One region of the Massilia scottii genome, then DNA from elsewhere that is predicted to be linked to it. Evidence: riboswitches for the same ligand, from Rfam matches in the RefSeq annotation. Region 1 holds a riboswitch; the other holds the start of a gene.

The links. Region 1 has a riboswitch for glycine ahead of RBA41_RS25620 (D-amino acid dehydrogenase). Riboswitches for the same ligand answer to the same signal wherever they lie in the genome.
Region 2: another riboswitch for glycine. It lies ahead of gcvT (glycine cleavage system aminomethyltransferase GcvT); the one in region 1 lies ahead of RBA41_RS25620 (D-amino acid dehydrogenase).

What each region holds. Positions count from the first base shown of each region.
Region 1 covers NZ_JAVCWM010000023.1:100,216-114,673, reverse strand. Annotated here, with positions in the region: gene rtcA (RNA 3'-terminal phosphate cyclase) at 1-159, opposite strand, end outside; gene RBA41_RS25635 (RtcB family protein) at 213-1,448, opposite strand; gene RBA41_RS25630 (vWA domain-containing protein) at 2,082-3,635, opposite strand; gene rtcR (RNA repair transcriptional activator RtcR) at 3,830-5,440, shown strand; glycine riboswitch at 5,560-5,667, shown strand; glycine riboswitch at 5,668-5,777, shown strand; gene RBA41_RS25620 (D-amino acid dehydrogenase) at 5,834-7,066, shown strand; gene RBA41_RS25615 (hypothetical protein) at 7,192-7,926, shown strand; gene RBA41_RS25610 (C39 family peptidase) at 7,972-8,565, shown strand; gene RBA41_RS25605 (MerR family transcriptional regulator) at 8,684-9,694, shown strand; gene RBA41_RS25600 (carotenoid oxygenase family protein) at 9,713-11,122, shown strand; gene RBA41_RS25595 (enoyl-CoA hydratase) at 11,124-11,900, opposite strand; gene mltA (murein transglycosylase A) at 11,959-13,170, opposite strand; gene RBA41_RS25585 (hypothetical protein) at 13,067-13,336, shown strand; gene apaG (Co2+/Mg2+ efflux facilitator ApaG/CorD) at 13,346-13,720, opposite strand; gene rpe (ribulose-phosphate 3-epimerase) at 13,898-14,458, shown strand, end outside.
Region 2 covers NZ_JAVCWM010000002.1:136,050-150,507, reverse strand. Annotated here, with positions in the region: gene RBA41_RS03035 (hypothetical protein) at 1-198, shown strand, start outside; gene RBA41_RS03030 (ATP-dependent Clp protease proteolytic subunit) at 374-934, opposite strand; glycine riboswitch at 1,074-1,159, shown strand; glycine riboswitch at 1,178-1,283, shown strand; gene gcvT (glycine cleavage system aminomethyltransferase GcvT) at 1,356-2,474, shown strand; gene gcvH (glycine cleavage system protein GcvH) at 2,541-2,921, shown strand; gene gcvP (aminomethyl-transferring glycine dehydrogenase) at 3,024-5,921, shown strand; gene RBA41_RS03010 (methyl-accepting chemotaxis protein) at 5,965-7,587, opposite strand; gene RBA41_RS03005 (cache domain-containing protein) at 7,589-8,050, opposite strand; gene RBA41_RS03000 (hypothetical protein) at 8,242-8,613, shown strand; gene RBA41_RS02995 (cupin domain-containing protein) at 8,610-9,002, shown strand; gene RBA41_RS02990 (TonB-dependent receptor plug domain-containing protein) at 9,119-11,137, shown strand; gene RBA41_RS02985 (YfiR family protein) at 11,127-11,666, shown strand; gene RBA41_RS02980 (putative bifunctional diguanylate cyclase/phosphodiesterase) at 11,663-13,588, shown strand; gene RBA41_RS02975 (peptide chain release factor 3) at 13,596-14,458, opposite strand, start outside.

The DNA.
Region 1 (14,458 bases):
CTGCACCGCGACCAGATGCTGCCGCAGCAGTCCGCGCTTCTTGCGCCCGGCCCGGATATTCTTGATGCAAAACGCCTGCCCTGTAATCATGGACAAGGTCAGCGCGCTGCGCAGGATTTGTCCGCCGCCTTCGCCCACGGCGCCATCTAATTCAATCATCTTCAACTCTTCTTCTTATATATATAGTAACCAGCGAGTAAGCAGCGGCGGCATCAACCTTTGACGCACACCACCTGCTTGAGGATATGGACAACCTCCACCAGGTCGCGCTGGGCGTGCATGACAGCGTCGATATCCTTGTACGCCATCGGAATCTCGTCGATCACATTGGCATCCTTGCGGCATTCCACGCCCTCGGTGGCCTTGATCTGGTCATCGAGGGTATAACGGCGCTTCGCTTCGGTACGGCTCATGGTGCGGCCGGCACCGTGGCTGCAGCTGTTGAAGCTGTCCGGATTACCTTTTCCGCGCACGATGAAGCTTTTCGCCCCCATCGACCCCGGGATAATTCCCAGCTCGCCCGGACGGGCCGACACGGCGCCCTTACGGGTAATCAGCACATCTTTACCGAAGTGATGCTCCTTCTGCACATAATTATGGTGGCAGTTCACCGCTTCCACGTGCGTTTCGAACGGCTTGGTGATCACGGTACGTACCGCCGTGATCAGGTTCTGCATCATCACATCACGATTGGTGCGCGCAAACTTTTGCGCCCAGCTGACCGCCTGGATATAGTCGTTATAGTGCTGCGTACCCTCGGCCAGGTACGCCAGGTCCTGATCGGGCAGGTTGATGAAATGGGTGCGCATATCCTTCTTGGCCAGCTCGATGAAGTGGGTACCGATGGCATTACCCACACCGCGCGAACCCGAATGCAGCATGAACCACACAAACCCTACCTCGTCCAGACACACTTCAACGAAGTGGTTACCGCTACCCAGCGTACCGAGGTGACGGTAGTTGTTCGTGGTTTTCAGCTTCGGCGTTTTCAGGCAGATAGCGTCGAATTCATCCTTCAACTGGCCCCAGGCGACATCCACAGCCGCTGGCGGCGTATTCCACGAACCTTCATCGCGGCCACGGAAGCCGCGCGTTTTCGGCGACATACCGTGCGGGATCGCGCGCTCGATGGCGCTACGCAGCGCGGACAGGTTATCCGGCAGGTCGTTCGCCGTCAGCGTGGTCTTGGCCGCCATCATTCCGCAACCGATATCCACGCCCACTGCCGCCGGAATCACCGCACCGAGGGTCGGAATCACGCTACCGATAGTCGAGCCTTTACCCAGGTGCACGTCCGGCATGACCGCGATATGCTTATAGATGAAGGGCATTTTAGCGGTATTGGCCAGCTGCTTCTTGGCCACGTCCTCCACCGGGACGCCTTTGGTCCACATTTTGACATGGCGGCCACCTTCCACGTTCAGGACATCGTAATTTTCGTTTTTCATAATTTTTCTCAGTATAAAAGGTGATGACAAGGGTGATGAAATGTGAGCCAGGCACAAGGCCGACCGGAGTCGAACCGGGTTAGCTGAAGCACGCTTCAGCGCTCTTCCAATGTAATTCCATCTGCATTCATCGAAACAAGGGGGCGACAACATCGCCCGGACAATCTGCTCTACCAACTGAGCTACAGCTGCTTGCGCAGCCGCCCGGACTCGAACCGGGGACAAAATGTAATCCGGACTGCATTCGCCTAAAATAATTCCCGACAAGATCGGCAGGACACTTGTTGCCGGCATAACGCCAAAGCACAACATCGATGTAGTCCTTGCCCGCATTCGGGGTAAAACGATTGAGCACAATGCGACAAAAAATCCGATGCGAAGTAAATTTTGGAAGATGTATTCGCATCAAGCATTCGCACTGCACTCAAAACCTGTACAACAAATTCCCGACAAAGTTCGGCAGGACATCAACTGCCGGCGCCAAGCCAAAAGCAGCCCCCTATGTAGTCCCGCCAGCATTCGGGGTAAAACGATTGAGCACAGCGCGACAAGGAGTCGATGCGAAATGGAACATGGGAAAATGTATTCGCATCAGCATTCGCGCTGCACTCAAAACCTGTACTTCACCTTTCCTTACTCCAGCGCGATCGATTCGATCTCGCCCACCCAGTGCCCGGCGCCCAGCTGGCCGGCCGAAAATGCAGCGATGATCTTGAATACGTCGTCCGAAAAACCGCCCACATTCAATACATCGCTACGCTCCGCCGCCTGGCTGGTACTGTTCGGCGTGCAGTCGATGCACACCAGCCGCGCCGCCGGATTACGCTCCTTGAACACCGCCCATTGCGCCATCGTCGCCGTGGCACCCGCACGCTGGTCGATCCACGATTCATTGTCGGACACGTACACCACCAGGTCGGCCATCACCTTCTGCTTGTTCATCTGCGCCAGCGGCGCACTGCAATTGGTACCGCCACCGCCTATCGCCGCCAGCTTCTGCGCATTGGTCATGACCGTATCGCGGGCATTCAGGTCGCACACCCGCACATAATTCTCGAACGGCAGCACCAGCGCATCCGGATTCTTGCGCAGCATGGCCGCGGCAATCAGTCCCGCCACATCGATACAGCGCACCTTCGAGGTGGCCGTGCCACGGTAACCCGACACCGGCGACTGCATCGATCCCGACACATCCGGGCAAATCACCACCTTGCCTTCGACTTTCGGCACATTGGCGAGCGACAGCTCCAGCGCATCCTGCAAGGCATCGCTGATAGCTCGCGGCACGTCGCTTGATGCCGCCATATACGCCGACATCAACTGATAAGGAAACACGCCCGCCCGGGCAATCGCCTCCGGATCGCGCAGCTTGTCGGCGATGACTTCAATCATGCCGGGCAACTGGTACACGCCATTGCGTCCGAACGTATTCAGATTCATGCGCACCATGTGCCAGCCGCCCTGGCGCGCAATCTGCGCCCACGCCTGCGCCGACAATGTCAGTGAGGTCAGCATCTGAAACGGCACTTCCGGCACTGGCTGCGACTGGTCGGCCTTATACGCCTCGAACGCCTTGAGCGCATCCGGCAGCTCCTGCGCATTGAACGGCTTGCCGATCAACCAGGCGAAAAACGCTTCACGCCAGGCTTGCGACGGCTTCGGATGCACCATCTTCACCACATCGCCCAGCGAAGGCGCATTCCCGATCGAGGCCGCCAGCAGCTCTTTTTCCGAAGCGCGGTTCAACCATTGCTGCACCAGCTTTTTCGGCCGGGTACCCAGCGATTTACGGCCCGCCGCGCCGGAGCGGATGATCTGCACCACATTACGCAGCATCTTGCCGTTATTGACGACCCGGCGAAACACCGGCGTCAATTCCGGCGCGCCCTTGGCGGCCAGCACGGCCGTCAGCAGCGCCGGCATATCCTTCATATAACCACGTTCGCGGCAGTAAATCGCCGTTTGCGCGATGAATTTGGCATCGACCTTTTCGCACAGTTCCATCACCGTCGCCAGCTGCGATTGCGCATTGACGTAATACGTCGAATTGAGGCAACCGGTAGCCGCATACTGCGCCAGCTGGTGCCGCGGCGTCATGGTGTAAGCCGGAGCGCCTTCCGAATTAAGACCGTCGGCACGAGGGACAAAGATTCCCTTCAAGGTCTGGAACAACTGTGCGTTTGCCATTTTTACTTCCTCACTTATCTCGTTTGTATCTCCTCTATTGCAAATGCTGTGCCAGGTCTGCCGAAGGCTAACCTCGAACAACGCAAGTCCTTGATTTAAAAAAGATTATCAATTCCTCAAGCAAGGACAGCAAGAAATGGACAAGCAGACAATCCCGTGATAAATTATCCGACCAGATAAAAATTTATACGGATATGAAACAGAAACGCATCGTAGTCATCGGTTTCGTCGGCACCCAGCTCGACAGCGGCCAAGGCCCGGCCCGCTGGGAAAAGTGGCGTCCCAGCATCGCCATCACCCAGCATGAGGAATACGCCGTCGACCGCTTCGAGATGCTCTTCAGCGGCAAATTCGGCCCGCTGGTCGACGCGGTCACGGCCGACATCGCCGCCGTCTCGCCCGAAACCACGGTCGTGCCGCACCACATTCCGATCAGCGACGCCTGGGATTTCGGCGAGGTCTACGGCGCCCTGTTCGACTTCGCCAAGACCTACCCCTTCGATCCGGATAACGAGGATTACTGGGTCCACATCACCACCGGCACCCACGTCGTGCAGATCTGCATGTTCCTGATGACCGAAGCGCGCTTCTTCCCCGGCCGCCTGCTGCAAAGCTCGCCGCCACGGCGCCAGTCCAGCAAGGACCCGGGCAGCTACGCACTGATCGACCTCGACCTGTCGCGCTACGACCAGATCGCCCAGCGCTTTTCGCGCGAGCAAGCCGAAGGCGTGGCGTTCCTCAAGTCCGGCATCGCCACCCGCAACGCCCGCTTCAACACCATGATCGACGAGATCGAGCGCGTCGCCATCAAGTCGCGCGCGCCCATGCTGCTGATGGGCCCGACCGGCGCCGGCAAATCCTTCCTCGCGCGCCGCGTGTACGAACTGAAGAAAACACGCCACCAGCTCGACGGCAAATTCATCGAGCTCAACTGCGCCACCCTGCACGGCGACGGCGCCGCCTCGACCCTGTTCGGCCACGTCAAAGGTTCCTTCACGGGCGCCGCCGCCGACCGGCCGGGCTTGCTGCGCAGCGCGCACAAGGGCTTGCTGTTCCTCGACGAAATCGGCGAGCTGGGGCCGGATGAACAGGCAATGCTGCTCAAGGCCATCGAAGAAAAGCGCTTTCATCCGGTCGGCAGCGACAGCGAAGTACAGAGCGACTTCCAGCTCATCGCCGGCACCAACCGGGATCTGGCCAGCGACGTGGTGGCCGGGCGCTTCCGCGAAGACTTGTACGCCCGCATCAATTTGTGGACCTACGCCCTGCCCGGCCTGGTCGACCGGCCCGAGGACATCGAACCCAACCTGGTCTACCAGTTGAACCAGTTCAGCCAGGAGTACGGCCAGATGGTGCGCTTCAACAAGGAAGCACGCGAGCGCTACATGCGCTTCGCGATGTCGCCCGAGGCGGTCTGGGCCGGCAACTTCCGCGACCTGTCGGCCTCGGTGACAAGGATGGCCACCTTGGCCGAAGCCGGCGGCATTTCGGAAAGCATCGTCAGCGCCGAAGTGGCCCGGCTGCAAAAACTGTGGCACCACTACACGCGCGCCCCAAGCGCGGCCGAGGTCGATCTGGCCGAACTGATGGGTGACGAGGCCGCCGCCGGCCTCGACCTGTTCGACGCCATGCAACTGGCCGCCGTGGTCAAGGTATGCCGCCAGTCGGTTACCTTGTCGGATGCGGGACGCAAACTGTTTGCCGTCTCGCGCAGCGCCAAAAGCAAACCGAACGATGCCGACCGCCTGAAGAAATTCCTGGCGCGCTTTTCGCTCGAATGGGACCAGGTTTGCGGCAAATCGTAAAGCGAGCGCTCTGTCGGTATTGTCGAGGAAACAACGCCTATCACTAAAAATGGTTGTATTGACGTCATTTTCTGCGGTATTCTGCATACATATGCTTACAGCATATTTAGCGCAATGCTAAGGCGTTATCGGGAGAGTCTGTCGGTTACAAGCTGGTCTTGTATGCCGGCGGCGCCGAAGGAGCAACCGCCCCGGAATCTCTCAGGCAAAAGGACCGATAACCCATTTGAACTCTGAAGAGCCACCGGAAGTCGTCATCCGGTGCACCGAAGGAGCAAACCGGCCACGCATCGCGCGTTGCCGGTGAATCTCTCAGGTCCAGCACAGAGGGGGTAACCGACGCGCACCAGCGCGCGGACTCCCTATCTGACGTTTCTGGAACCCGGACCACACATGAAAACCATTGCAGTAATTGGCGGCGGCATCACCGGCGTCACGACCGCTTACGCCCTGGCGAAACGTGGCTTTGCCACGACCCTGCTGGAAAAACATCGCTACGCGGCGATGGAAACCTCGTTCGCCAACGGCGGCCAGCTGTCGGCCTCCAACGCGGAAGTGTGGAACCACCGCTCCACCATGCTCAAGGGCCTGAAGTGGATGTTCCGGCGCGACGCCCCGCTGCTGGTCAACCCCAAGCCGAGCTGGCACAAGCTGTCGTGGTTCGCCGAATTTGCCGCCGCCATTCCCCACTACCGCCGCAACACCGTCGAAACGGCGCGCCTGGCGATTGCGGCGCGCGAGCACCTGTTTGCGTGGGCCGAGGCCGAGAACATCGACTTCGACGTCAAGCGCGAAGGCATCCTGCACATCTACCGCGACAAGGCCGGCTTCGAGCACGCCGCCACGGTCAGCAAGATGCTGGCGGCCGGCGGCCTGGCGCGCCGCGCGGTAACGCCAGGCGAAATGCGCGGCATCGAACCGACCCTGGCGGGCGACTACTACGGCGGCTTTTTCACCGACAGCGACGCCACCGGCGACATCCACAAATTCACCACCGGTCTTGCCGCCGCCGCCCGCCGCAACGGCGTGGACTGCCGCTACGGCATGCAGATCGGCGCCGTGCGCACCGACGGCCGCCACGCCCACGTCACCCTGGGCGACGGCGAGCGCACCCAGACCGAGACCTACGACGGCGTCGTCATCTGCGCCGGCACCGCCAGCCGCGCCCTGGCCGCAAGCCTGGGCGACCGGGTCAACATCTACCCGGTGAAAGGCTACTCGATCACGGTCAACCTGCCTGATGCCGCCAGCCAGGCCGCCGCGCCCACCGTCAGCCTGCTCGACGACGCCACCAAACTGGTGACCAGCCGCCTGGGAGTCGATCGCTTCCGCGTGGCCGGCACGGCCGAATTCAACGGCTTTAACCGCGACATCCGCGACGACCGGATTCGCCCGCTGATCGACTGGGTGCATGAATGCTTCCCGGGCGTGAGCACGCGCAGCGTGATTCCGTGGGCCGGCTTGCGGCCGATGATGCCGACCATGCTGCCGCGCGTCGGCCGCGGCAAATCGCCCTGCGTCTTCTACAACACGGGGCACGGGCATCTGGGCTGGACCCTGTCGGCCGTCACCGCCGACATGATCGGCGACTTGATGCACCGTTCCCTCGATTTTCCAACGCACTGACGACGTGCGTTGACACCGGTGTCCGGCATGCGTGCATGCCGTTGTTGTTGCAGCACTCACCCCGTTTGGACAGGCGGGGTTCTTGTATCAATCTATGTGAGGAGAAGTCAATAATGCAAACAAAAATGCTCTCAGCCCGCACCATGCTCGCCGCCCTGCTGTGCGGCGCCAGCCTGGCCCTGGCCGGCGCGCCTGCAATGGCCCAGTCGGATGGAACCAGCACCTTCAAAGCGGTGCCAAAGCGCGCCGCGGCGGCGGCGCAAGCGGCGGCCCAGCGCGACCTGGCCCAATTCGTCACGCACCAGATGCAGCAGCGCGGCACCAGCGGCACGCCGGTCGACTTCCCGCTTGAAATCAACGACATGCAGGATCTGAAGGACGCGAAGATCGGCTACGGCTTCCCGGTCTACACGATCGATCCGAACGAACTGCTGGCAGGACGCGGCAGCATGAAGCAGATGGCCAAGGCCACCGGCCAGTGGCGCTTCGTGATTTTGCTGAACCAGCGCCCGATCGGCATGGCGACGGTGGAGCTCAACAACGGGAACTACGAAACGGTCGCCTATGGCGCCGCCGTGCTGGCGAAGGATGTGGATGCGTCGATGGGCTACTACGGCGATGCCGCGAGATCCAATGTGCGCTTCGTGCGCATCTTCCAGGCGCGCTCGGACCTGCTCGAAGTGGTTGGCCGCGAAGATGGCCGCACGCGCTACGCGCCATTGCATTCGGCGCGCGAATCGCTGCTGATGCAGCAGCGTTCCGTCAAGGAAGGCAAGGCCAGCGAAGCGCTGATGGAAGAGGCAGACATCCTGCAGCCGTTGCGCAGCGTGGTCAAGCAAACCATGGACGCCTCGAAGTAAGCCCGGCATCGGCTACACCATCCTTAGAACGAATCAGGAGATAACATGAATACAAATATCAAAAAGCTCGTCGTCGGTGCTTCGCTTTTACTGGCGCTGCCAGCGGCCATGGCCCAATGGCGCACGCTCGCCGTTCCGCTGACGACCCAGGAACACAGCCAGTGGTGCTGGTCCGCCTCGAGCAAGGCGATCCTGAACTTCTACAAGAAGACACCGAGCCAGTGCCAGATCGTGAACTGGGCGTTCGGATTGAACTACGCCTGCGGGAACACCTACTTCAACTGGAACAGCTACGCCAACCAGCCGAACAATATGTACGGCTCCAACGGCAGCGTGCAAAACATCCTGAAAGCATGGGGCGTGGCAAACGGCGCGTACAGCGTCGCCTCGTCATGGAACAGTGTGGTGGCCGACATCAACGCCAACCGCCCGTTCGTGATGCGCTACGGCTGGAGCAACGGCGGCGGCCACATCATGGTGGGACGCGGCTACGCGACGACCAATGGCGTAAACTACGTGTACATCATGGACCCGTGGCCGGGTGAAGGCCAGACCTACCGCACCTACAACTCCGCCGTATCGGCGTCCGATCACCGCTGGACGCATACCCAGCGCATGAGCATCAACGGTCCGATCTAACCGGTCTGCATTGCAAAACCGGGGCTCAGGTGCCCCGGTTTTGCAAGTGTCTCCATTCGCAAGTGCTTGACCCTCTCGCTGCGTGACGGTTTACCATCTTGCAATTGGAGAAACCGGCATGCTACTGAAAATAGGACAACTGGCGCGGCGCAGCGGCTTGAGCGTGCGCGCCCTGCGCCATTACGACGATATCGCCTTGCTGACACCGTCGGCCCGCTCCGACAACGGCTACCGCCTGTACGACAGCGCGGACGTCGCCCGGCTGTATCGCATCCAGGCACTGCGCCGTCTCGACCTGTCGCTGACACAGATCCAGGCCATGCTGGCCGATGGCGGTGCCAGCCTGCCACAAGTGGTGGAGCAGCAGATTGCGTCGCTCGAACGCCAGATCGCACAAGCATCGGCCCTGCACGGCCATCTGCGCGACTTGCAGGCGCAGCTCGCCGAGCGCCATGAACCATCGATGGACAACTGGCTGGCCGCCCTCGAACGCATGGCCGCCAGCGCGCGCTATTTCACCGACGCCGAACTGCATACACTGACAACGCGGCGCCAGCAACGCAGCGGCGACAACGCGCACTTGACGTCCACGCTGCATGATCTCATGGGCCGGGGCGTTAAACCGGACAGTCTTGAAGCGGGCGCACTCGCGCAATGCTGGATCGCCGCCCTGCTCGACGACGTGGGCGGCGACGAGGCCATGCTGATGAAGCTCTACGCCATGAACTGGAACGAACCCACCCTGCATATGCTCAGTGGCGTCGACCGCACGGCGATGCAGTTCATCTCGCACGCCATGGCGCACCGGCGCCTGGCCATCTACGCCGCCTACTGCAGCGAGGCCGAGACGGTCCTGCTGCGCCAGCACTACGTCAGGCAAACCGACGCCTGGCCCATTCTCATCTGCGCCATGCGCGAGCACCTGGCCCAAGACACGCCGCCCGCCAGCGCCGAAGTGCAAGCGCTGGCGCGCCAGTGGCAGGCGCTGTCGCTGGCCAAGGCGGCGGGCGACCCCGCGCTCCAGGCCAAGCTGCGTCACGCCTTCGAGCAGGAGAGCGAGCTGCGCATCGGCTCCGGCATCGATGCGCCGCTGATCGCTTACGTCCGCCAAGCCCTGCAAAGTCTCTGAACTCACCAAGGAATCACCATGTCAGGCCATTTCTTTAGCGGGAACTACGCTCCCCTGGACACCGAATGCGACATCGACGCTCTGCCGGTTCGGGGCGCGCTGCCGCCGCAGCTGCGCGGTGCGCTGTACCGCGTCGGACCGAACCCCCGGTTCGCGCCGCGCGACGACCGCTATCACTGGTTCTCCGGCGACGGCATGGTGCATGCCTTCTTTATTGGCGACGGCAAGGTCGCCTATGCCAACCGCTGGGCGCGCACGCCGAAATGGCAGCTCGAAGACAATGCCGGCCGCGCCCTGTTCGGCACCTTCGGCAACCCGGCCACCAGCGACCCGTCGGTCCACGGCAAAAACAGCGGCACCGCCAACACCAGCATGGTGTGGCACGGCGGGCGCCTGTTTGCGCTGGAAGAATCGCACCAGCCGTTTGAAATCGATCCGCACACGCTGGCGTCAAAAGGGCACCAGGATTTCGGCGGCGCCGTGGACAAGCGCTTCACCGCGCACCCCAAGGCCGATCCGGCCACCGGCGAGCTGCACTTCTTCGCCTACCTGCCCGACAGCCCGGGTGAACCCAACATGCTGTACGGCGTCCTCGATGCGCGCTGCAAGGTAAGCACGCTCGAACCCTTCCGCGCGCCTTACGCGAGCATGATGCACGACTTCATGCTGACCGAACGCCACGTGCTGTTTCCGGTCACGCCGCTGACCATCAGCGTGGAACGCGCCATGAAAGGACTGCCCCTGTTTGCGTGGGAAGCGGACAGGCGCAGCTACGTCGGCATCGGCGTGCGCGGGCAGCCGATGGACACGCTGCGCTGGTTCGCCAGCGATGCCTGCCACGTATTCCATGTGATGAATGCCTGGGACGATGGCGGCCGCATCGTGGCCTACGTGATGGAGTCGGACACCGCACCGGGCATGCCCAACGCCGACGGCTCCCGGGGCGACCCGGCCGGGATGGCGGCGCGCCTGTGCCGCTGGACGTTCGATCTGGAGAGCGATGGCGACGGCTTCGAGCGCACCGTCCTCGACGACCTGGCGGCCGAATTTCCGCGCATCGACGAGCGCTACAACGGGCGCCGCAACCGCGTCGGTTTTTACTGCTGCCACAGCCGGCAGCGTATCAGGAGCGATTCGGAGAGTGTGCTGTACGACGCGCTGGCCTGCTTCAACTTTGCGTCGGGCACGCGCCAGCTATATACACTGCCGGCCGGCGATGTCATCTCCGAACCGGTATTCGTCGCGCGCTCGGCGCAGTCGTCCGAAGGCGACGGCTGGCTGCTGGCGGTCGCGTGGCGCGCGCAGGAAGGCCGCAGCGACCTGCTGGTGATCGACGCCGCCGACGTGGCGGCCGGCCCCGTCGCGACGGTATGCCTGCCGCACCGGATACCGTTCGGCTTTCACGGCAGCTGGCGCGCCAGAGACTGATTTACAGACCGTCGAAGTTGGCCGGGCGCTTGGCCAGGAACGCCTGCATGCCTTCCTTCTGCGCCGGCGTGCCGAACGCCGCGTGGAAGTAGCGGCGCTCGTAGCGCACGCCTTCGGTCAGCGTGGTCTCGAACGCGCGGTTGACGCTATCCTTGATCGCCATCGCCACCGTTACCGACATCGAGGCGATCGTGGTGGCCGCGGCCAGCGCTTCTTCCATCACCTTGTCCGCCGCGACCACGCGCGATACCAAACCGGTGCGCTCCGCTTCGGCCGCATCAATCATGCGCGCCGTGAGCAGCATGTCCATGGCCTTGGCCTTGCCGATGGTGCGCGGCAGGCGCTGCGTGCCGCCGGCGCCGGGGGTGACGCCGACCTTGATTTCAGGCTGGCCGAATTTGGCGGTGTCCGCCGCGATCAGGAAATCGCACATCATGGCCAGCTCGCAGCCGCCGCCCAGGCAAAAGCCCTGCACCACGCCGATGACGGGTTTGCGCACATTGAGGATGTGTTCCCAGTTACGGCCGATGTAGTTGCCGCCGTACGTGTCGCCGTAGTCGTAGTCGACCATCGCCGCGATGTCGGCGCCGGCCGCAAAGGCTTTTTCGCTGCCGGTCAGGATGATGCAGCCGATACTGCTGTCGGCGTCGAACTTGTACAGCGCGTCGCCCAGTTCGTCCATCATGTTGTCGTTCAGGGCGTTGAGCGCCTTTGGACGGTTCAGGCGAATCACGGCTACTTTGCCGTGGGTCTCGATCAGCAGGTCTGCATAGTTCATGGAATCCTCATTAAAAAAGCGTGGAGTAATGTGCGATTGTAGCGAATCCGCGGCTGCATCAGGGTTTGGGCAACAGCACCCAGAGCTGGCCGCGCTGCTTCATGCGGCCGGCATTTTCCATCGCCTCGTAGCCGAAGCCGAAAAAGAAGTCGGCCCGCACCGCGCCGCGAATGGCACCGCCGGTATCCTGCCCCATCACCAGGCGCTGCATCGGCACGTCGCTGCCCGATTCGGTGGTGGCCAGGTAAATCGGCGCGCCGAGCGGCAGCAACGTGGGGTCGATCGCGACCGAACGCGCAGGCGTCAATGCCACGCCCAGCGCGCCCTTGGGCCCGACCGACGGATCGGGCAGGCGCTCTTCGCGGAAGAAAATGAAGCTCGGGTTGGCGTTGAACAGTTCCTGGCGCCGCTCGGGGTGCGCGGCGATCCAGGCTTTGATGCCCTGCGCGGTGGCCTCAAGCGATGTCAGTTCGCCCTGCTCGATCAGCCAGCGCCCGATCGCCTTGTAAGGGTGGCCGTTCTGGTCGGCGTAGGCCACGCGCACGGTCTCGCCGCTGTCGGCCAGCTTGACCCGTCCCGAACCTTGCACCTCCAGGAAGAAGGCTTCGACCGGATCGTCCACCCATAGCAGCTCCTTGCCGCTCACGTCGGCCCGTTCGATCTCGGCCCGGCTGCCGTACGGGACCACCTTCTTGCCGACCAGCCGTCCGCGCACACGCTTGTTTTTCAGCTCCGGGTAGACGCTGGCCAGGTCGATCGTCAGCAGGTCGTCCGGCACCCGGTACAGGGGCGTCTGGAAGGCGCCGCCGCGTTTGCGGGCGCCGCGCAGCAGGGGCTCGTAGTAGCCGGTGATCAGGCCCGTGTCGGCGCCGTCCGCCGCGCGCACCTGGTTCGGCACAAAGTGCGTTTCAAAATAGCCGCGAATGGCCGCGCCATCCTTTGCATCGACCGTGCGCGCGGCGCCGCACGCGGTTTTCCATTCGGGCTTGCGCACCAGTACCCCGCACGACGTCATGAAGGCCGGCCAGGCCTGGCGCAGGTCGTCGCGCTCCCACCCGGGCAGCGCGCCGAAGGTCGATGGCGTCATCAGCGGCGCCGGTTCGGCCTTCACGGGTGGGGCCACCGGCGGCTCCGCTGGCGGCGGTATCTGCATCACCGGCGGCGGCATGACGACCGGCGGCGCCGGCCGGGGTTCAGGCGTGGTGCATGCCGCGAGGGCCAGCGCGACGGCGCCGGCCGAAACGAGTAAACTACTGCGTGTTGAAGACATGGGAGTCGATATGTGGGTATTAATGCTGGAAGCAGGCGTGGCGCTGTTCCTGCTGGTGTTTATCGTGTGGTGGACGATGTATTCGGGACAGAAGCCGACCAATAACGGTCAGGAGCTGAACGCGCCGGAGAAGAAAAAGGAACTGCCCGACGACACCGCCCACTGATCGCCGATATCAGTGCAGGGTGCGTGGCAGCGACAGCACGAATTCGGGAATCCTGGTCTCGAACTGATGGCCGTCTTCGGCCACGCAGAAGTATTCGCCGGTCATCGAGCCTTGCGCGGTGGCCAGCTGGGTGCCGCTGGTGTATTCGAACTGTTCGCCCGGCTGCAGCAGCGGCTGGTGACCAACCACGCCCAGGCCGCGCACTTCGTCGACATGGTTGTTCGCATCGGTGATCACCCAGTGCCGCGAAATGAGCTGCGCGCCGACGCTGCCGGTGTTTTTGATCGTGATCGAATAGGTGAACACGTAATTGCTTCGGCTCGGATCGGACTGCTCCGGCAGGTACTGGGTCCTGACAGTGACAGTAAATTCGTAAGCGGCCATCTGGATTCCTTGATTGAGACTGTAAAAGTTGCCCGATTGAATTTTCAGGCGCCGTTCCAACAAGGTCCGGCGGGGCATCATACATTGCACCGCAAAATCGGCCTCGCTGCAAGGGCGCTCCGTGGGACAGCGTAAAATAGCGCATCTTCATTCACCGCAAGCTCCTTGCCAGCCGCCATGACCACATTCCGCATCGCTCCCAGCATTTTGTCCGCCGATTTCGCCCGCCTGGGCGAGGAAGTCCGCAATGTCGTCGCCTCGGGCGCCGACATCATTCACTTCGACGTCATGGACAACCATTATGTTCCCAACCTGACCATCGGCCCGCTGGTGTGCCAGGCGATCCGCCCGCACGTGCAGGTGCCGATCGACGTGCACCTGATGGTCAAGCCGGTCGACCGCCTGATCCCGGACTTCGCCAAGGCTGGCGCGAACATCATCACCTTTCACCCGGAAGCGTCCGAGCATATCGACCGCTCGCTCCAGCTGATTCGCGATAACGGCTGCAAGGCCGGCCTGGTATTCAATCCCGGGACGCCGCTGCACTTTCTCGACCATGTGATGGACAAGATCGACATGATCCTGATCATGTCGGTCAACCCGGGCTTCGGCGGCCAGTCCTTCATTCCGGAAGCGCTGAAAAAAATCGCGCTGGCGCGCCGCATGATCGACGACTCGGGCCGCGACATCCTGCTCGAAGTCGATGGCGGCATCAAGATCGACAATATCGCCGCCGCC
Region 2 (14,458 bases), on a different contig from region 1:
AGCGGTTCGCGCTCCGGCGGCGGCACCCAGGGCGGCACCCATGAGCAGCACGTGGAAGCCGGCCGTCAAAGCCATAAGAATGACGACAAGGACAGTGGCTCGAAACAGTCCGGTTCGGGTTCGGGCAACAAGCAGTCGGGATCGAATTCCGGCAGCAGCAGCGGCAGCGGCAACAAAAGCGGCGGCGACAAACGCTGATCGCTAGCATGACGCGGGCGTCGCCGGGTTTCCGGGCGGCGCCATGCACTATTTAAACAGGAAGCAATAGAAAGAGTCTGCACCGGCCCGGCCGTTGACAGGCTCTTTTTTTGACCGCGCGCCGTTACCCGCCGTCGCTGCCGGCACGGCCGGTCAGGACGCCAGGTTCGCTGGTTCAGATATTGCGAATGCGAACGCCCTTCGGCGGCGCAAAGTCGGCCACGTCATTGATCACGCGGGCGATCTTGGCATCGCGCGCGGTCAGGTGCAGGTCGGAATACTGGTGAATCGCCCACTGCTCCGGCAGCAGCTCGATGTGCTTGCGCAAAATCGATTCAGTGCGCGCATCGTCGGCGCGCAAGCCTTCGACGATGATATTGAGCGCATCCGGACGCGCGCCGGGCGATGCCGTCGCATGCGATTTGTGCACCATGAAGCGCGCCGTCTCGCTGGCGTAGCGCCGCGTGCCGGACAGAAACAGGATGACGGCGATCGACGCCACCGCCCCCGCGTTGTACATGACGAACTTGACCGGCGAATTCGACAGGAAGTTGTACAGGCACAGCCCGTCGCTGACGTAGCCGCCGTTCGACTGGATCAGCACGTGCGCCGTTTCGACGCCGTTCTCGCTCATGCCGGACACCGCCTCGAACACGCGGTGCACCATATCGCTGTTCACATCGCCCGACAAGGTGAACCAGGCATCGGTCTGTTGGATCGTTTTTTCTTCGCTCATGGCTGTGTGCTCGCAAAGTAGATGAATTATTTTAACAAATCGGGACAAGCATGGTTTTCAATGGGGAGCTCATTCGTGCGCGCCCCTACCGGACGTCCCCCGCAAGGTTGACAGTTACGCCCTGCTGGCATATCCTCCACAGTCTTGATCGGGAGAGGGCAGCGCACGCTGCCGCCGAAGGGGCATCACCCAAAAACTCTCAGGCAAAAGGACCGGTCAGGGGTCGGCGGCGCACAGCGCCCCCGGCTGAACTCTGGAGAGCGGCCGCGGCACCATGCCGGCGGCCCACCGAAGGGGCAGGCGGACTTCAATCCGCTATCTCTCAGGTACCAAGGACAGAGGGGCGCGAAGCATTCAGGGACGGCAAGAGCCGCTCCACGTCTGCTCGTCGTACCCCCATTCACTCTGCCTTGAGGATTCCATGACGCTTAAAGCGACCCCGCTCAATTCCGCACACCGCGCCGCCGGCGCCAAGATGGTCGATTTCGGCGGCTGGGACATGCCCGTCAACTACGGCTCGCAAATCGAAGAACACCAGGCCGTGCGCGGCGACGTCGGCATGTTCGATGTGTCGCACATGTGCGTGGTCGATATCGAAGGCGACAACGCCCGCCCTTTCCTGCGCTCCCTGCTGGCCAATAACGTCGACAAGCTGCAGGTGGCCGGCAAGGCCCTGTATTCGTGCATGCTCAATCCGCAGGGCTTCGTCATCGACGACCTGATCGTCTACTTCTTCAGCGAGACCTGGTTCCGCCTGGTCGTCAACGCCGGCACCGCCGAAAAAGACGTGGCCTGGATCGGCGCCCAGAACGAGGCCACCAAAAGCGGCGTGACCATCACCCAGCGCCGCGACGGCAACGCGCCGATGGCGCTGATCGCCGTCCAGGGCCCGAACGCGCGCGCCAGGGTGTGGCAGGTGCTGCCGACCACCCAGGCGGTTTCCGAGCCACTCAAGCCGTTCAACGCCGTCATCGTCAAGGACACCGCGTTTGGCGAAGTGATGGTGGCGCGCACCGGCTACACCGGCGAAGACGGGTTTGAACTGGCCTTCCCTGCTTCCCAGGCCGATGCGCTGTGGAATGCGCTGGTGGCCGCCGGCGTCAAGCCGGCCGGCCTGGGCGCGCGCGACACGCTGCGCCTGGAAGCGGGCATGAACCTGTACGGCCAGGACATGGACGACACGGTCAACCCGCTCGACGCCGGCCTGGCCTGGACCATCGACCTGGTCTCCGAGCGCGACTTCATCGGCAAGACCGCGCTCAAGGCGATGGGTCAGAACTTCCAATTCGTGGGCCTGATCCTGCGCGAAAAAGGCGGCATCCTGCGCGCCCACCAGAAAGTGGTGGCCGCTGACGGCACCACCGGCGAAATCACCAGCGGCACCTTCAGCCCGACCATGCAGGAAGCGATTGCACTCGCGCGCGTGCCGATGGGCGTGGCCGTGGGCGACACCGTGCACGTCGAAATCCGCGACAAAAAGCTCGCCGCCAGCGTCGTCAAGCTGCCGTTCGTGCGAAACGGTAAAATCCTCGCTGCCTGATCGGGGCAACACACTTATTAGCAGTATTTACATTAACATCGACCGCGACCTCTTGGAGCAAACATTATGAACATCCCAGCCGACCTGAAATACACCGAGTCCCACGAATGGGTGCGCGCCGAAGCTGACGGCACCCTCACCGTCGGCATCACCGAATATGCGCAGGACGCGCTGGGCGACATCGTCTTCGTCGAACTGCCGAAAGTGGGCAAGGTCTTCACCGCCGGCGACGACGCCGCCGTGGTCGAATCGGTGAAAGCCGCCAGCGACATCTACGCACCGGTGTCGGGCGAGTGCATCGCCGTCAACGACGCCGTCGCCGATGCGCCGGACTCGATCAATACCGACGCCTTCGCGGCCTGGCTGTTCAAGCTCAAACCAAGCGACGCCGGCGCCATCGACGGCCTGCTCGACGCCGCCGCCTACGGCAAAGCCACCGCGGAATAAAAACTCCTGGCCGCCGCCCGCCGGCGGCCTTTTCCTTTCAGTTCGCCGCCGCGCTGTGTATCCGACAGCGCCGGCGGCAGTCTCTTTTCGGCCCCGACTACCATGACCCGCACCAGCCTGACCCAACTCGAAGCACGCGATTCGTTCATTCCGCGCCATATCGGCCCGTCCACCGCCGAACAGGCAGCCATGCTGGCCACGCTCGGCTATCCATCGCGCGCGGCGCTGATCGACGCCATCGTGCCCGCCAACATCCGCAAGAAGAGCAAGCTGGAACTGGGCCAGTTCTTCGACCCGATGCCGGAACAGGCTGCGCTGGGCAAACTCAAGGCGCTGGCCGCCAAGAACAAGGTCATGAAGTCGATGATCGGCCAGGGCTACTTCAACAGCCATACGCCGGGCGTCATCCTGCGCAATATCTTTGAAAACCCGGCCTGGTACACCGCCTACACCCCTTACCAGCCCGAGATTTCGCAAGGCCGCCTGGAAGCGATCCTGAACTTCCAGCAAATGATCACCGACCTGACCGGCATGGGCATCGCCAACTCGTCGATGCTCGACGAAGGCACCGCCGCCGCCGAAGCCATGACGCTGATCCAGCGCGTCGGCAAGTCGGCCTCGAACGTGTTCTACGTGGCCGACGACGTGCTGCCGCAAACGCTGGAAGTGGTGCAAACGCGCGCCCAGCCGATCGGCGTGGAAGTGCGCACCATCGCGGCGGCCGACATCGGCGGCCTGTCCGAGCCATGCTTCGGTGTGCTGATCCAGTACCCGGGCGTGAACGGCGACGTGCGCGACTACCGCGCCGCCGTCGAAAAACTGCACGCGGCCGGCGCCATGGTGATCGCCGCGGCCGACCTGCTGGCATTGACCCTGCTGGCGCCGCCGGGCGACTGGGGCTGCGACGTCGTCGTCGGCAACAGCCAGCGCTTCGGCGTGCCGCTCGGTTTCGGCGGCCCGCACGCCGGCTACCTGGCCACGCGCGACGAATTCAAGCGCAGCATGGCCGGCCGCCTGGTGGGCGTGACCATCGACGCCCAGGGCAACAAGGCGTACCGCCTGGCGCTGCAAACGCGCGAGCAGCACATCCGCCGCGAAAAAGCCACGTCCAACATCTGCACCGCGCAGGTGCTGCTGGCGGTGATGGCGTCGATGTACGCGGTCTACCACGGCCCTGAAGGCTTGCAGCGCATCGCCCGCCGCGTGCACCGCTTCACCGCCATCGTGGCCGCCAAGCTCGGCCAGCTCGGCTACGAGGTCGTCAACAAGACCTACTTCGACACGCTTACCATCAAGAGCGCGCGCGCGGCCGAACTGCACGCGATCGCCACCGAACATGGCGTGAACCTGCGCAAGGTCGACGCCAGCCACGTCGGCATCTCGCTCGACGAAACCACCACCCGCGAAGACGTCGCGCTGCTGTGGACGATTTTCGCCCAGGGCGTCTCAAGCTCCCCTGCTTCACCGGACTTCGACGCCATCGAAGCGAGCGCGCAGGACGCCTATCCGGAAGCGCTGGCCCGTACCAGCACCTACCTGACCCACCCGACCTTCAACCGCTATCACGCGGAACACGAAATGCTGCGCTACCTGCGCGGCCTGGCCGACAAGGACCTGGCGCTGGACCGCACCATGATCCCGCTTGGCTCCTGCACCATGAAGCTCAACGCGACCAGCGAAATGATCCCGGTCACCTGGCCCGAATTCTCCAGCATCCACCCGTTCGCGCCGGACGCGCAAACGGTCGGCTACCGCGAAATGATCGGCCAGCTGGAAGAGATGCTGTGCGCGCTGACCGGCTACGCCGCCGTGTCGCTGCAGCCGAACGCCGGCTCGCAGGGCGAATACGCGGGCCTGCTGGTGATCAAGGCTTACCATGAATCGCGCGGCGAAGGCCACCGCAACATTTGCCTGATTCCGTCGTCGGCGCACGGCACCAACCCGGCATCGGCCAACATGGTCGGCATGAAGGTGGTCGTCACCGCCTGCGACGACAGCGGCAACGTCGACCTGGCGGACCTGCGCGCCAAGGCCGAACAGCACAGCGCCAACCTGGCCTGCGTGATGGTCACCTACCCGTCGACCCACGGCGTGTTCGAGGAAGGCATTCAGGAGCTGTGCGAGATCATCCACTCGCACGGCGGCCAGGTCTATATCGACGGCGCCAACATGAACGCGCTGGTCGGCGTGGCCGCGCCGGGCAGCTTCGGCGGCGATGTGAGCCACCTGAACCTGCACAAGACCTTCTGCATCCCGCACGGCGGCGGCGGCCCTGGCGTCGGTCCCATCGGCGTGGGCGCGCACCTGGCCAAGTTCCTGCCGAACCAGCGTTCGAGCGGCTACACGCGCGACGAAGCCGGCATCGGCGCGGTCAGCGCGGCGCCGTACGGCTCGGCCAGCATCTTGCCGATTTCGTGGATGTACATCGCGATGATGGGCGGCGAAGGCCTGACCGCCGCCACCGAAACGGCGATCCTGGCGGCCAACTACATCGCACGCCGCCTGGCGCCGCACTATCCGGTGCTGTACACGGGCCACGACGGCCTGGTGGCGCACGAGTGCATCCTGGACCTGCGTCCGATCACCGACGCCACCGGCATCAGCAACGAAGACGTGGCCAAGCGCCTGATGGACTTCGGTTTCCATGCGCCGACGATGAGCTTCCCGGTGCCGGGCACGCTGATGATCGAGCCGACCGAAAGCGAATCGAAGGCCGAGATGGACCGCTTCATCGACGCCATGATTGCGATCCACGCCGAAATCGTCAAGGTCGAGCGCGGCGAGTACGACCGCATGGACAACCCGCTCAAGGGTGCGCCGCACACGGCCGAAGTGGTGACCGCCGACGTCTGGGAGCACAAGTACAGCCGCGAGGCAGCCGCCTTCCCGGTGGCATCGCTGCGCAAGCAGAAGTACTGGCCGCCGGTCGGCCGCGCCGACAATGTGTACGGCGACCGCAACCTGTTCTGCGGCTGCGCGCCGATCAGCGACTACGAGTAAGCAGGTAGCTTAGTCAGGGCCGCCCGGGTCAGGGCCGCCCGGGTCAGGGCCGCCGCGAGGCCAGCCGCAGATGCGGTATGGTTTTCTTCGGCGGCCCTGCCGGGTCAAGCACGCTGTCGTCGATGCGAAATCCGCTGACCGCTTTCGACAGGCTCGAAGCCTGGCACTGCAGCCTTTGCGCCGCCGATGCCGCTTCTTCCACCAGCACGGAATTCTGCCGTGTCATCTGGTCCATCTGCACGATCGCGTCGCTCACCGCGCCGATGCCGCCGGCCTGCCCTGCGCTGGCTTGCCCGATCTGGCCGACCATGTCCCCCACCTGCTGCACCGATTGCGCGATGCCGGCCATGCGCAGGCCCGCTTCCGACGCGCCCGCGCTGCCGCCGTCGATGTCGGCAAGCGACTGCGCAATGAGCTCCTTGATCTCGCGCGCGGCGCTGGCCGAGCGCTGCGCCAGCATGCGCACTTCGCCCGCCACCGCGGCAAAGCCGTGGCCCTGCTCCCCGACCCGCGCCGCTTCGACCGCCGCGTTGAGCGCCAGCGCATTGGTCTGGCACGCCAGGTTGTCGATCACGCCGATAATTTGCGCAACGCGCTGCGAACTGCCGCGCACCGCGGCCATGGTCAGTACCAGCCGGTCGAGCACACCGCCGCCGCACATGGCTTGCGCCGAGGCTTGGTCGGCCAGCAGGTTGGCGCTGCGCGCGCTGTGGGCCGCACCGCCCGCCGTGGCGCCGAGTCCCTCGACCGTGCTGGCGGCCTGTTTCAGGACGCTGGCCTGGGCCGCATTGCGGCTGGCCAGGCCGGCGCTGCCGAGGGCGATGTCGCGCGACGCGCTGTCGATCGAGCGCGCCGATGCCAGGATGTTTTTCAGGGTCGCGTTCAGGGTGCCGATGCTGGCGTCTAGCGTGCGCGCGGTGTCGGCGATTTCGTCGCGCCCGTAACTGCGCTTTCTCACCGTCAGGTTGCCGCTGGCCAGTTCGCCGGCGGTCTCGCTCAGACCGCGCACTTCGCGCAGCAGCGCGCGCCGCACCAGCATGGTGATGCCGAGCGTGCCGGCGACCGACAGGGCCACCAGCAGCGGCATCAGCACCGACAGGGCGGCAAAGTCGGCGGCGGCGCGGGTCGAGGCGCGTTCGCTCAGATCCTGCTCGAAGCGCGCCAGTTCCGACAGGCGCATGGCCACCACGCCGAAGGCCAGTTCGGCCTTGGACATGGCGTTCGCGCTCATCGAATGGTCGACCTGGGACAGCTCGATCACGTCAAGAATGGCGCGCATGTAGACGGCATGCGCGGCCCCGGCCTGGGTAATGAAGCGCTGTTCGGGACTGGCGCTGCCGGTGCGCCCGGCCAGGGCCGCGAACTTGCGCTCGATGGCTGCGTGGCGCTGATAGATGTCCTGGCCCAGGTGCTCGATGCGCGGCGCCGAGAAGCTGGCGCTGATCCAGGTCAGCAACTGGTACATGCGCGCATGCGCGTGCTGCGCATCGGCCACCAGTTCGTTGGCGTCGCGGATGCGGGCGGCACGCTCGTTGACGATGGTGTCGACCGCCTGGTTCTGGCGCACCATCGCATACCATGCGCTGCTTGACGAAAGTATCAGCAGCAGCAGCACCAGCCCGGGTGCGAGCAGCAGCTTGGGACCGATGCGGAGGCGCTCCAGCATGTCAGTGCTTGTAGACGCCGGCTTCCAGGGCCACGTCGCCAATACGCAACACATACGTGGTTTTGGCCTCGACCTTGCCGTTGACCGGGTTCTTGAACTTGTAGTCGACCCAGCCGCGGCCAGGTCCGTTGGCGATGGCGATCATTTCGTGACGGAACAGCTTGCCGTCGGCATCGGGCACGTCGCGCAAATCCTTGCCGATCAGCGCCGTGGTCGGGTGCGCGACCGTGATGCCGGTCAGGTCGCGCATGGCCACGTACAGGGTGCCACGGTTGTACTCCGGGTCGCGGGTATTGATCAAACGGATCATTTCCTCCTTGCCGCGCAGCTTCATGAAGCGCGCGCCCTTCTCCACCAGCGCCACCGCGTCTTTTTCGTCCGGCTCGGCAACGGCCGGGGCGCTCCAGCCGGCGCCGCTCCACAAACAGGCCAGCAGCATGCCAGCCTTGATGAGTATCTTCACAATGATGTCCTTCAACGTCGGTGAACGCGCATTCAGGCGCCGGGACAGGTATGATTTGCTGCCAGCCGGCCTGCGCAAGATGAGTTGGCGCAATGTTTCCTGAGCGCATAGGTTAATTTACGCGTTCGCGCGGGGCGCCGGTTTGCGCGGGATCAATCGTGCGGATCGCGCCTATCAGTCAAGGAAGAGAGATGAATCGTTCAGTGGTCGCCCTGCTATTGTCGGGCCTGGTGTTTCCCGGCGCCGGGCAGTATTACCTGGGCCGGCGCGCGCGCGCCTGCCTGTTCATCGTGCCCACGCTCGTCGCGGCCATCTATTTTTTCAAGCAGGTCGTCGACACCGCCTCGCGCATGGTCGATGACGTGCTGAGCGGCGCCCTGCCGGCCGACCCGGTGCTGATCGCCGAGCGCCTGCACCAGCAGGGCGATACGGCCACGCCGCTGATGAATATCGCCGCCGCGGTGATGCTGGCGTGCTGGGTGGCCAGCCTGGTCGACGCCTGGCTGCTGGCGCGCGCGCTGGAACGGGGCGCACTGCCACGCAAAGCGGAAGGCGCGCCATGAGCCGGCCCGGCTCGATTGGCGCCGGCTTGCTTGCGCTGGCGCTGGCCGGCTGCGCCGCGCCCCAGGCCAGCGGTATCGTGCGCACGCCGGTGCTCAGGGCCGCGGCCTCGTTTCCCAACACCGAGGCGGTGGTGATGCGGGTCGAACTGGCCGCCGGCGCGCGCGCCGGGCGCCACAGCCACCCGGGCGACGAAATCGGCTACGTGCTCGAAGGCGAGGGCCAGCTGCTCATCGATGGCGCCGCGCCACGCACCGTGCGCGCCGGCGACGCCTTCGTGATCCCGGCCGGCATCGTGCATGATGCGCATAACCCGGGCGCCGCCACCATGCGCCTGGTCGGCGTGTACATGGTCGAACAGGGCAAACCGCTGGCCACCCCGGCCAAATAAGGAGCGCCGCGGCCGGATTTGTGGCGCTGGGCCGACAGGCGCAGGGTCATTTCTGTACAAGCTGGCCACAAGCTGCCAAAATGTTGTTGTGCGTCAATTTTCGAGACGTACCCACTATGATGCCAGCGCCCACCCGCCCGACCCTGTTCCGCCTGCGGCGCCATGCCCCGGCATTGGCACGGGCACTGGCGCTGTCCATGCTCGCTTGCGCCGGCGCGCGCGCCGGCGCCCCCCCCGACCTGACCACCCTGCCCCTCGAACAGCTGATGTCGATGGAGGTCTACAGCGCCTCCAAGTTCATGCAGAAGTCGAGCCGCGCGCCCTCGTCGGTGACGGTCATCACAAAGGCCGACATCCGCCATTTCGGCTGGCGCACCCTGGCCGACGTGACGCGCAGCGTGCGCGGGATGGTGGTCAGCTATGACCGCAACTACAGCTACCTCGGGCAGCGCGGCATCCTGCGCCCGGGCGACTTCAATACCCGCTTCCTGCTGCAGGTCGACGGCAACCGCATGAACGACGCGGTGTACGACCAGGCCCCGGTGGGCGCGGAATTCCCGCTCGACCTGGACCTGATCGAGCGCATCGAGTTCGTGCCCGGCCCCGGTTCGTCGATCTACGGCTCGAACGCCTTCATCGGCGTGATCAATGTGATCACCAAAAACCCGGGCGCGGTGGCGGGCGCGCGCGGCTCGCTCGAAATTGGCCAGGACGGCGCGCGCCAGGCCGCGGCCAGCGTCGGCTGGCGCTCGCCCCAGGGCAGCGAGTATCTGATCGCCGCCAGCGGCCGGCGCAGCGATGGCCGCGACCTGTACTTCCCCGAATTCGACACGCCTGCCCAGAACCACGGCGTGGCGAGCGGCCTCGATGACGAACGCGGGCAACGCTTTTTCGCGCGCGCCACGCACGGCGCGGCCACCTTGAGCCTGATCCACGCAAACCGGATCAAGGGCATCCCGACCGCGTCCTACAGCCAGAGCTTCAACGACCCGCGCACCGCCACCACCGACCGCCAGACCTATGTCAATGCGGCCTGGCGCAGCGAGGCGGGCGCCGTCGAACAGCTCAAGGCGCGCCTGTTCTGGGGCCAGTACGATTCGTTCGGCGATTACGTGGCCGCCGACGAAGCGCGCACGCTCAGCCACGACGGCAGCAGCGCGCGCTGGTGGGGTATCGACGCGAGCGTGGTAAGCACGCGCCTGGCGCGGCACACCGTGCTGGCCGGGATCGACCTGCAGCGCGACTACCGCCTGCACCAGTACAGTTTCGACATCGCCCCGTTCCACAGCTACCTGGACGATCGGCGCAGCGCCCGGCGCGCCGGCCTGTATCTGCAGGACCAGGTGGCGCTGGGCGAGACCGTGCTCCTGAACCTGGGCCTGCGCTACGACCGCAACAGCGGCAGCGACGGGGTCTGGAGTCCGCGCGCCGCGCTGATCTGGAATCCGCTCGCGGCCACCACGGTCAAGGCGATCTACGGCAGCGCCTTCCGCTCGCCCAACAGCTTCGAAAAATTCTATGCCTTCCCCGGCGAAGGCGGCCAGACCGGCAATCCGGGCCTGCGCGAGGAACGGGTGCGCTCGGCCGAACTGGCGCTGGTGCAGGAGTTCGGCGAAAACGCGCGCGTGAGCGTGTCGGCATTTCGCACCGCGCTGTCGAACCTGATCGCGCCGGTCGAACTCCAGGAGCTGGCCAGCGTGCGTTTCGACAATATCGGCCGCCTGGGCGCGCGCGGCGTGGAAATCGAATACGAACGCGGCACCCTGGGCGGCCTGTCGCTGCGCACCAGCTACAGCGCGATCCGGGTCAGCGACGCGCTCGGGCAGCCGGTCAACGCGCCGGCCAGCCTGGCCAAGCTCAATCTGTCCGCGCCGCTCGGCGCCGGCGGCTGGCGCGGCGCGCTCGAAGGCCAGTATGTGGGCGCGCGCCACGGCGTCTCGGGCACGGCCAGGCGCTATGTCGTGGTCAACGCCAACCTGGTGCGCGCGCGCCTGCTGCCCAATCTCGAACTCTCGCTCGGCGTGACCAATCTGTTCGACCGCGCCTATGCCGATCCCGCCTCCATCGAACACCGCCAGCGCGTGATCGCGCAAGACGGGCGGCGCCTGCGCGCAAGGCTGGCGTATGTATTCTGAACGCCGTCCCCCACGCGCGCGGCGCCTGTGCTGGCTGCTGCTGGCCGGCCTGGCCGCTGCGGCGGCGGCGCGCGCCGATCCGGTGCCGGAAGCGGCGATGAAGGCCGCCTTCATCTTCAATTTCACCGTGTTCGCCGAGTGGCCGCCGGAAGCGCTGGCGGGCGGCGCTCCGATCAGCGTGTGCGCCAACGCCGGCGGCGCGCTGTTCGCGTCGCTGAGCAAGCTGCACGACAAGGTCGTCAACGGCCACCGCATCGCGGTGCGCCATGCCGGCGCGCCGCTGCGCAGCTGCCATGTGCTGGTGCTCGAACGGATCGACCGCGAACACTGGCGCGAGCTGCGGCGCGAGCTGGCCGGCGCGCCGGTGCTGACGGTGTCGGACGACCGCGTGGTCGGCCCGGACGGCGTGGTCATCGCCATGGCGGTGATCGATGAACGCCTTGTGTTCGATGTCGACATGGCGCTGGCGCGCGCGGCCCGGCTGAACCTGAGCTCCAAGCTGCTGCGCCTGGCCAGGAGCGTGCAATGAGCGCGCGCCCGGTTTTCATCGGCGCTCCGCGCCTGCTTGGCAGGAAGCTGGCACTGACCACCATCCTGACGGCCGCCGCGGCGCTGTTCGTGGCCAGCCTGGCGCTGATCGTGTTCCAGTTCCTGTCGATGCGCGGCGTGCTGGCCGACGACCTGCGGGTGCAGGCCCAGATCGTCGGCAACAACAGCAGCGCGGCGCTGCTGTTCAACGATGCCAAGGCCGGCGAGGAAACGCTGGCGGGCCTTGCGGTCTCGCCCAGCGTGGGCAGCGCCAGCATTTTCGACGCGCGCGGCGTGCTGCTGGCGCACTACCAGCGCGGTACCGGCGCCCAGCCGGGCGCGCCCGATGCCGCCCTGCTCTCCGCCGGCTACCGCTACGGCATCGACGTGGTGGAAGTGGCGCACGTGGTACGCGTGAACCAGCAGCGGGTCGGCGTGGTGCTGATCCGCGCCACCCTCGACCAGCTGTTCGCGCGCCTGCTCACGTACGCCGGCCTGACCCTGGCGGTGGCCCTGGGCTCGCTCGCGCTGGCCTATGCGATGGTGTCGTCGATGCGGCGCGCGGTGCGCCGCGCCGAGGAACACCTGCACCGCCTGGCGCATGTCGATTCGGTCACCAACCTGCCCAACCGCCACGAGTACAACGAGCGCCTGGCGTTCGCGCTCGAGCGCGCCGACCGGACCGAAGGCGCGGGCGACGGGGTCGGCCTGCTCCTGCTCGACCTGGATAACTTCAAGGTGGTCAACGACACGCTCGGCCACGACAGCGGCGACCATCTGCTCAAGCTGGTGGCCGCGCGCCTGGTGCAGACCTTGCGCGAGAACGACATCATCTGCCGCATCGGCGGTGACGAATTCGTGATCATCGTCGAGCCGCGCGAGCGCGACCCCGGCCAGCCCGACGAAGTCGACGAAGTGGCGCGCAAGATCCTCGCCGCCCTGGCCGCGCCGTTCGAGGTGGAAGGACACCAGCTGTACGTGAGCGCCAGTATCGGCGTGAGCATGTATCCGCGCGACGCCGGCGACGCGCGCACGCTGATGCGCAGCGCCGACACGGCCATGTACCACGCCAAGGCCAGGGGCAAGAACGGCTTCGAAGCGTTCCAGCCGGCCATGGAGCAGCGCGCCCAGAAGCGCCTCAAGCTCGAAGCGAACCTGCGCCGCGCGCTCGACAAGGGCGAACTGGAACTGCACTACCAGCCGCAGATCGACGTGCGCAGCGGGCGCGTGGTGGGCGTGGAGGCGCTGGCGCGCTGGCATTGCCGCGAACTGGGGCACGTCAGCCCGGCCGAATTCATTCCGGTGGCCGAGGAGACCGGGATTATCGTGGCGCTCGGCGGCTGGGTGCTGCGAACGGCGTGCCGCCAGGCGGCGGCGTGGCGCGACCAGGGGCTGCTCGACACGCTGGTGCACGTGGCGGTGAACCTGTCGGCGCGCCAGACCCGCGACGGCGCCCTGATGAATGAAATCCGCGCCATCCTCGACGAAACCGGCCTGCCGGCCAGCCTGCTGGAACTGGAAATCACCGAGGGGGTCCTGATGGAGAACGTGAACGCCAACCTGGACCTGCTGCATGGCTTGCAGGCGGCCGGCATCCATCTGTCGATCGACGATTTCGGCACCGGTTATTCGTCGATGTCGTACCTGAAGCGCTTCCCGATCGACCAATTGAAAATCGACCGCAGCTTTGTGCACGACGTGCCGGGCGACGGCGAGGCGATCGCCACGGCCATCATCGCGATGGCGCACAGCCTGCAGCTAAGCGTGGTGGCCGAAGGCGTGGAAACGCTGGCGCAGCTCGACTTCCTGCGCCAGGCGGGCTGCGACATCATGCAGGGATATTATTTTGCGAGACCCATGCCGGCCGCGCAGGTCACCGCGCTGCTGCGCGAGAAGCGCAGCAGCTGGGGCGAGCGGGCGTAGATGCGGCCTACGCCAGCTTGACGGCGTGCTCGCGGGTGGCGTGGAAGGTCAGCTTGGGCCAGCGCTCTTCGGTCAGGCGCAGGTTGACGTTCGAGGTAGCCAGGTAAGCCATGTTGCCGGCCGCATCGTAGGCCACGTTGTGGCCCAGCGCCGACTCGAAGTCGGCCAGGATGCGCTTGTCTTCGCCGCTGACCCAGCGCGCGCTGCTGATGCTGGTGCCCTCGAACACGGCATCGACCCCATACTCGTTGAGCAGGCGGCTGGCCACGACCTCGAACTGCAGCACCCCGACCGCGCCCAGTACCAGCTCGCCGCCCTGGACCGGCTTGAAGACCTGTACCGCGCCCTCTTCGCCCAGCTGCTGCAAGCCCTTGTGGAGCTGCTTGATCTTGAGCGGATTGCGGATGCGCACCGAGCGGAAGAAGTCCGGCGCGAAGTACGGGATGCCGGTAAATTGCAGCATCTCGCCTTCCGAGAAGCTGTCGCCGATCTGCATGTTGCCGTGATTGGGCAAGCCGATGATGTCGCCGGCGTAGGCTTCCTCGACCTGTTCGCGCGAGGACGCCATGAAGGTGACCACCGACGAGACCTTGATCTCGCGTCCCAGGCGCAGGTGCTTGACCTTCATGCCGCGCTCGAAGCGCCCCGAACACACGCGCAAGAACGCGATGCGGTCGCGGTGGGCCGGGTCCATATTGGCCTGGATCTTGAAGACGAAACCGGAGAATGGCTGCTCGGCGGGTGCAACCACGCGCACCGTGGCGTCGCGCTCGCGCGGGGCCGGCGCCCAGTCGACCAGCGCCGAGAGGATTTCGCGCACGCCGAAGTTGTTGATCGCCGAACCGAAGAACACGGGGGTCTGCACGCCGG